2 regions of the Streptomyces sp. NBC_00400 genome follow, and region 1 is predicted to be linked to the other one. Evidence: riboswitches for the same ligand, from Rfam matches in the RefSeq annotation. Region 1 holds a riboswitch; the other holds the start of a gene.
The links. Region 1 has a riboswitch for cyclic di-AMP ahead of OHS81_RS22235 (transglycosylase family protein). Riboswitches for the same ligand answer to the same signal wherever they lie in the genome.

Region 2: linked by a shared signal. The riboswitch ahead of OHS81_RS13650 (C40 family peptidase) and the one ahead of OHS81_RS22235 (transglycosylase family protein) in region 1 are both predicted to bind cyclic di-AMP.

What each region holds. Positions count from the first base shown of each region.
Region 1 is NZ_CP107940.1:5,054,871-5,058,731, reverse strand. It holds gene eno (phosphopyruvate hydratase) at 1-1,029, opposite strand, end outside; gene OHS81_RS22235 (transglycosylase family protein) at 1,361-2,032, opposite strand; cyclic di-AMP (ydaO/yuaA leader) riboswitch at 2,040-2,211, opposite strand; gene OHS81_RS22230 (transglycosylase family protein) at 2,463-3,401, opposite strand; gene OHS81_RS22225 (cytochrome P450 family protein) at 3,699-3,861, opposite strand, start outside.
Region 2 is NZ_CP107940.1:3,127,459-3,131,319, forward strand. It holds gene pcrA (DNA helicase PcrA) at 1-1,680, opposite strand, end outside; cyclic di-AMP (ydaO/yuaA leader) riboswitch at 1,971-2,154, shown strand; gene OHS81_RS13650 (C40 family peptidase) at 2,163-3,311, shown strand; gene OHS81_RS13655 (hypothetical protein) at 3,520-3,861, opposite strand, start outside.

The sequences.
Region 1 (3,861 bases):
CGCGTTGGCGGAGCCCTCCTCGATGCCGCGGGCCAGGCGCTCGGGGTTGGTGACGAACAGGTCGTCGCCGACGAGCTGGACCTTGGCGCCGAGCTTGTCGGTGATGACCTTCCAGCCGGCCCAGTCGTCCTCGAACAGCGGGTCCTCGATGGAGACCAGCGGGTAGGCCGCGACCAGCTCCTCGTAGTACTCGGTCATCTCGGCGGCCGAGCGGTCCTTGCCCTCGAACTGGTACTTGCCGTCCTTGTAGAACTCGGAGGCGGCGACGTCCAGCGCGAGCGCGATGTCCTGGCCGGGGGCGTAACCGGCCTGCTTGACGGCCTCCAGGATGAGGTCCAGGGCCTCGCGGTTGGAGCCCAGGTTCGGGGCGAAGCCGCCCTCGTCACCGAGGCCGGTGGACAGCCCGCGCTCCTTCAGGACCTTCTTGAGGGTGTGGTAGACCTCGGCGCCCCAGCGCAGCGCCTCGGAGAAGGACTCCGCGCCGATCGGGGCAATCATGAACTCCTGGATGTCCACGTTGGAGTCGGCGTGCGAGCCGCCGTTCAGGATGTTCATCATCGGGACGGGCAGGACGTGCGCGTTCGGGCCGCCGAGGTAGCGGAACAGCGGGAGGTCGCTGGCCTCGGAGGCGGCGTGCGCGACGGCGAGGGAGACGCCGAGGATGGCGTTGGCGCCGAGCGAGCCCTTGTTGTCGGTGGCGTCCAGGTCGAACATGGCCTGGTCGATCAGCCGCTGCTCGGTGGCGTCGTAGCCGACGAGCTCCGGGCCGATCTGCTCGATGACGGCCAGGACGGCCTTCTCCACGCCCTTGCCCAGGTAGCGGTTCGGGTCGCCGTCACGAAGCTCGATGGCCTCGAAGGCGCCGGTGGAGGCGCCGGACGGCACGGCGGCACGGCCGGTGCTGCCGTCGTCGAGGCCGACCTCGACCTCGACCGTGGGATTACCTCGCGAGTCGAGAATTTCGCGGGCTACGACGACGTCGATCGACGGCACGTTGTCTCCTTCGTGGGTGTCTGGCGTTCTGCGCATGAGCCTAACGGCCCGGGGTGCGTCCACCCGCCCTTGGCCCGCTCCGTGGGACGGAACAGCCCGGAAAACTTCCCAAAGGCCCAGTTCGCGGGGCATTTAGCGGCATTGTTCGCGGAACGGGAAAAAACCTGGAACGTCGCCGGTCACGGGCGTGCAGCCGCCTCGGCTGCGGCGGTCCGGTCACGGCGCCGGACGAGAGAAGCCCCGCCGCGACGCGCTGGGGGAAGGGCGCGCCGGGCGGGGCGGACTCACACAGGAAGCGGTCTCACAGAGGTCTCACACGGGAAGGGGGCTCGCCGCTCGGGCCCGCCTGATTCCGGTGAGGGGAGACTCAGACGTTGAGCTTCTGACCCGGGAAGATCAGGTTCGGGTTGCCGCCGATGACCGACTTGTTGGCCTTGTAGACGGACTTCCAGTCGGTGCCGTGCGCCTTGGCGATCTTGGCGAGGGTGTCGCCCGCCTTGACGGTGTAGTTGCCGTGGCCCATGGACTTGCGCTCGGTCGAGCGCGAGGCGTGCTGCTCGGGGGCGGCCGGGGCCTTCTTCGTCTCGGCCTTGGCGGAGCCCTGGTCCTGCTGGGGCGCGGACTTGGTCTGCGCGGAGCCGGAGGTGTCGACGTCGGCCGCGGGGCCGCCGGAGGTCAGGTTGCCGGCGCCGGCGCAGGACCAGGCGCCCGGGCCCTGGATGGCGAGAAGCTTCTCGGCGGCGGCTATCTGCTGGGACTTGCTGGCCAGGTCGGCGCGCGCGGCGTACTGGGTGCCACCGGCGGCGGCCCAGCTGGAGTTGGAGAACTGCAGGCCACCGTAGTAGCCGTTACCGGTGTTGATCGACCAGTTGCCGCCGGACTCGCACTGGGCGACCTTGTCCCAGGTGGAGACGGAGGCGGCGGAGGCGGAGGTGGCGCCCATCAGCGGGACGGCCACGGCAGCACCGGCGATGCCGGCGAGGGTGGCGACGCGGACGGCCTTGGACGGACGACGGTGCTTGCCCTTGATGATCAGCATGGTTGGTTCGTTTCCTCACCGACGCCTACGAGGTGAGCTGTCGGGTTCGGGCTGTGAGAATCGCCCGGCCGCGTGCGCGTGACGCACGTGGCTTCACCCCAAGCCGGTTGGCCCGCTTTCACGGGCGGGGCCGGCACTTACCTTGGTTCCCCCGCTCCTGCCTTCGGCGCTTGCGCGTCAAGTGCCTCCGATCACCGGCAGGATTCGGCGTGTGATCAAAGGGCCCGCTTTGGCGAGCGGTCCTGACGTTAAGCAGTAATGGGCTTGGGGTTCAAACCCCATCATCTGGACCAAGTTGACCGCTTTTGATCACGAGTAGGTCACATACCCGCAGGTGAACCCCGGTTTGCCGAGGCGGCACATACCGGGGTTCACCCGAGTCAACGAGACCCTTGTCTCACTTTCCCAAAAGCGGTCGAACGGCGGCGAATTACCCCGCGGAGTGCCCGAGATCGAGCAGTTGGCCCGGCTTGATCAGGTCCGCGTCGGAGCCGATGACGCCCTCGTTGCGGTCGTAGAGCGCGGCCCAGCCGCCGGACAGCCGGTGGGCCGAGGCGATGGCTGACAGCGTGTCACCCGGGCGCACGGTGTAGTCGCCGTCGGCCGCCGGGCCGGTGCGCTCGGCGTCACCCCGCGAGGCGTGCCGGCCGCCGGACCTGCCGCCGTCGTCGGCGCCCTCGCCGCCCGCACCGCCGCGGTGCTTGCCCTTCGCGGGCGTCTCCCGCGGCGTGCCGGAGGTGTCCGTACGGCTGCCGCCCTCGGACGGATCGGCGGACGGGTCGGCCGGCCGCGACGGGTCATCGGACGGGTCATCGGCCCGGCCGCCCGGCGTCGCCGGTCCCGAGGCCTCGTCGCCGGGCTCGTGCGTTCCGGCGGAGTCCGAGGCGTCGGGCGACGGCGTCGGATCGGACGGCTCGTCGCCGGGCCGGTCGTGTGCCCCGGCGGAGCCGGACGCGTCAGGGCTGCCGGACGAGTCCCAGGGGTCCGGGGAGCCGCCGTCGTCCGACGGGTCGGGCGAGGGGGTGGCGACGCTGCCCGGGTCGACCTCCGGCGCCTGGCCGTCCTTGGCCAGACCGGCGCTCACCGCACAGCCCGACCAGACGTCCGGGCCGCGGTGGTCGAGGATCGACTCGGCCACCGCGATCTGCTGGGAGCGGCTGGCGAGGTCGGGACGCGAGGCGTAGGCCGAGCCGCCGTAGCTGTCCCACATCTCCTGGGTGAGCTGCAGCCCGCCGTAGTAGCTGTTGCCCGAAGCCGCGCTCCAGACGCCGCCGGTCTCACACTGGGCGACCTTGTCCCAGGTCGCGGTGTCGGCGGCGTGAGCGCCACTCGCGGCGAGCAGCGGCAGGGCGAAACCTGCGCCGGTCACTCCCGCCGTGACAAAGATGGCCGGTGCCTGGCGGGGTCGACGATGTCGGCCGTTCCCGGAACGCATGCGGATGCCTTTCGCGCGGCGGTTGAGTTGTACGACGAGCTCTGCGAGCTGCTCGACGGGCACCCGCCCGGCCGACGCGCACGAGGCGCACCGTTACACCGGTCCCCCACATCACCGCTTCGGCCGATCGGGTGAAGCCCGTCGATCGTCGGTGGAAAGGTAGCCGGGGTCACGGGTAGTCACAAGTCGGTGTAGTGCAGATCACGCGAAGGTCACGCACCTGACTCTCTGTCACTTCTGCCCTTGTTGCTGGTCAGGGCGTTCGGGCGAGAACTCCACCGGCAGCGACCGCAGTCCGCGCATGATGAGCCCGCCACGCCAGCGCAAGGCGTCCGGTTCCGCCGCGAGCCGGAGGTCCGGGAGCCGGGTCAGCAGCGTCGCCAGAGCAGCCTGC
Region 2 (3,861 bases), 1.9 Mb from region 1:
GAGGTAGCCCGTGCGCTCCAGGACGGCTTCCAGGATCGTGGCGGGGCCGGCGCCGGACTCGACGATGGTGCGCAGCTCCTCCATGAGGACGTTGAAGCGCTTGACGGCATTGGCGGAGCGCGCCGCCATGCCGTATGCCTCGTCGACCCGGCGCAGCGCCTGCGGGAAGGTGATCTTCTCGCGCAGCGACAGGGCGTCGATCATCGCCTCGGCGCGGTCGCCGATGCCGCGCTTGGGGACGTTCAGGATGCGGCGGAGCGGGACGGTGTCCTCGGGGTTGCTGAGCACCCGCAGATAGGCGAGGACATCGCGGACCTCCTTGCGCTCGTAGAAGCGCACCCCGCCGACGACCTTGTAGGGCAGTCCGACCCGGATGAAGATCTCTTCGAAGACGCGGGACTGGGCGTTGGTGCGGTAGAAGACCGCGACGTCGCCGGCCTTGGCGTCACCGGCGTCGGTCAGCCGGTCGATCTCGTCGGCGACGAACTGCGCCTCGTCGTGCTCGGTGTCGGCGACATAGCCGGTGATCTTGGGGCCGGCGCCGGCGTCGGTCCAGAGGTTCTTGGGACGGCGGTTCTCGTTGCGCTCGATGACCGCATTGGCGGCGGACAGGATCGTCTGCGAGGAGCGGTAGTTCTGCTCCAGCAGGATCGTCGTCGCGTCCGGGTAGTCCTCCTCGAACTGGAGGATGTTGCGGATCGTGGCACCGCGGAAGGCGTAGATCGACTGGTCGGCGTCACCGACGACGCACAGCTCGGCGGCGGTCTCGGCGGGGCCGACCAGCTCGCGGACGAGGGTGTACTGGGCGTGGTTGGTGTCCTGGTACTCGTCGACGAGGACATGGCGGAAGCGGCGGCGGTAGTGCTCGGCGACATCCGGGAAGGCCTGGAGCAGATTGACCGTGGTCATGATGATGTCGTCGAAGTCCAGGGCGTTGGCCTCGCGCAGCCGTGCCTGGTACATCGCATACGCCTCGGCGAGGGTCTTCTCAAAGCCGTCGGCGGCCGTCCCCGCGAAGGCCTCCTCGTCGATGAGCTCGTTCTTGAGGTTGGAGATCTTCGCGCTGAAGGACTTGGGCGGGTAGCGCTTGGGGTCCAGGTCCAGATCGCGGCAGACCAGGGCCATCAGGCGCTTGGAGTCGGCGGCGTCGTAGATGGAGAAGGAGGAGGTGAAGCCCAGCTTCTTGGACTCGCGGCGCAGGATGCGGACGCAGGCGCTGTGGAAGGTGGAGACCCACATGGCGTTGGCGCGCGGGCCGACCAGCTCCTCGACGCGCTCCTTCATCTCGCCGGCGGCCTTGTTCGTGAACGTGATCGCGAGGATCTGGCCGGGGTGGACATGGCGCTCGGCGAGCAGATGAGCGATGCGGTGGGTGAGCACCCGGGTCTTGCCGGAGCCGGCGCCGGCGACGATCAGCAGCGGGCCGCCCGTATGCACCACGGCGGCCTTCTGCTCGTCGTTGAGCCCTTCCAGCAGCGTCGCCGGGTCGAGGACGGGACGGGCGGCGCCGTCGCGGTAGTACGCCTCTCTGGGCGCGGGCGCGTCGAACCTCCCGCCGAAGAGGTCGGCGGGGATCTCCTCGGGGGCCGGGCCGTGCTCGTCCTCGGGAGGCGGGGGTTGCTCCTCCTCGCCCTTGGGGCCGAGGTCCGCCAGGAAGCTGTCGTCAAAGAGGCTGCTCATCGCCCACCGAGTCTAGGCCGCCGCACTGACAGTCCGCGGCCCAGTAGCCGATTGCGGCCCGCTTTCGCCGCGGGCCGCGGCACCGCGGCAGGTCAGGCGTCCGGGGCCGGCACAAACCGGTCGGCGGCTCGTCTACCCGAATCCGACATCTGTCACGACAACCCCCGCATCGCGTTCAGGTCACAAAAAGGTTTCGGGCATATCGAACATCAGCCTTCACAGGAGCCACACGAGTTGGCTAACGTCCTCGCTCAGGCAGCCCGCCTCCCCGTGGACGACAGCGTCCGCACGGGCCGCCCACGCCGAGTCCGGCCCTGCCCTCGGGCACCCGGAGCCGGGGACCCACCAGCACCACCGGGGTGAATCGATCCGGACAGCCGTCGTCGGCGGACATCCGGACCGTAGGGCAAGCCTTCCGTCAGCGACACCGCCCGAACCCGACAGCTAACCCGGTAGGCGGTCCACGGAAGGAGTCGCCGGCCTTGGCGTCGCACCGCAAGCCGCGCACCAGCATTCTCACCTCGCCCGGAGGACGCCGTACGGCGGTCGGGCTCACCACCGCCGCCCTCGCCTCGGCCACGCTGCTCTCGCAGTCCGCCGACGCGGCCCCCCGGGCGCCCAAGCCCACCGTCGAAGAGGTCAAGCAGAAGGTCGACGGCCTCTACCACCAGGCAGAGGTGGCCACCCAGAAGTACAACGCCGCCAAGGAGCACACCGACGGCCAGCGTCACCGCGTCGACGGACTGCTCGACGCCGCCGCCGAGCGGGCCGAGAAGATGAACGACGCCCGGCGCCGGCTGGGCGCCTTCGCCGCGGCGCAGTACCGCACCGGCGGCATGAACCCGACGGCGCAGCTGATGCTCGCCAAGGACCCGCAGCAGTTCTTCGACCGCAGCCACCTCATGGAGCGGCTGACCGGGCGGCAGAAGGAGGCCGTCTCCGAATACCAGGAGCAGCAGGCCGCCGCCGCCCGGCAGCGGGCGGAGGCGACCCGCGACCTGGAGCGGCTGCAGACGTCACAGGCCTCGCTCAAGGAGTCCAAGCAGTCCGTCCAGCAGAAGCTGGCCGAGGCCCGGCAGCTGCTGTCCGAGCTCACCGCACAGGAGAAGGCGCGGCTGGCGGAGCTGGAGCGCCAGAAGGAGGCGGCGGCCAAGCGCAAGGCCGAGGAGGAGGCCCGCAAGCAGCAGGAGCGGGAGCGTCAGCAGCAGGACGGGAGCGGCACGTCCGGCGGCCAGACCGGTGGCGGCGCCGACAGCGGCGGCTCGACCGGCGGTTCGTCCTCCACCCAGGCCGAGAAGGCGCTCGCCTTCGCCCGCGCCCAGATGGGCAAGCCGTACGTGTGGGGCGCGACCGGACCCAGCTCGTACGACTGCTCGGGGCTGACCCAGGCGGCGTGGAAGGCGGCCGGAGTCAATCTGCCGCGGACCACCTGGGACCAGGTCAAGACCGGCCAGCGGGTCGCCACCAAGGACCTCAAGCCCGGTGACCTGGTCTTCTTCTATGACGACATCAGTCATGTGGGCATGTACATAGGCGGCGGCAAGATGATCCACGCCCCGCACCCGGGCGCCAACGTCCGGGAGGAGTCGATCTACTACATGCCGATCTACGGGAGCGTCCGCCCGGGCTGAGGCCCGGCCCCCGCTCCCCCTTCAGGCCACCCCCCACGGCCACCCCCCACACGCCACCGCGCGGCCGTCGCCTCCGGATGAGGAGTGCGATGACCGCGCGGTGTGCCGTTTGGGGAGCTTGTGCGTCGGCGTCCGGAGCCCTGCTTCCGGGCGTTCACCGTTGTGGCCTGCGCCCCGAGCCCGGCTCCCGGGGTGTCCGCCGTTCCGCTCAGGTCCAGAGCACGGCGATGAAGATGTTGGCCACCGTCAGCGCACCGACCGCGCCGAAGAGCGGCGGGGCGATCTTCTCGTCGTCCCGCTTGACGTAGACCAGCGCCAGGATGACCACCAGAACGGCCATCTTGATGCCGAGCTTGATGGTGTTGAGGCTGTGGCCCTCGGCCTGGTTGAGGCCGACCAGCACGATGCCGGTGACCAGCATCGTCAGCGCGCCGTGCAGCATCGCCGGCACAAAGCGGGCGGTGCCCGCGCCCATCGCCTTCATCTGGGTCAGGAAGCCGCCCAGCAGGGAGGCGATGCCGATGATGTGCAGGCCGACGAAGAGATTGAT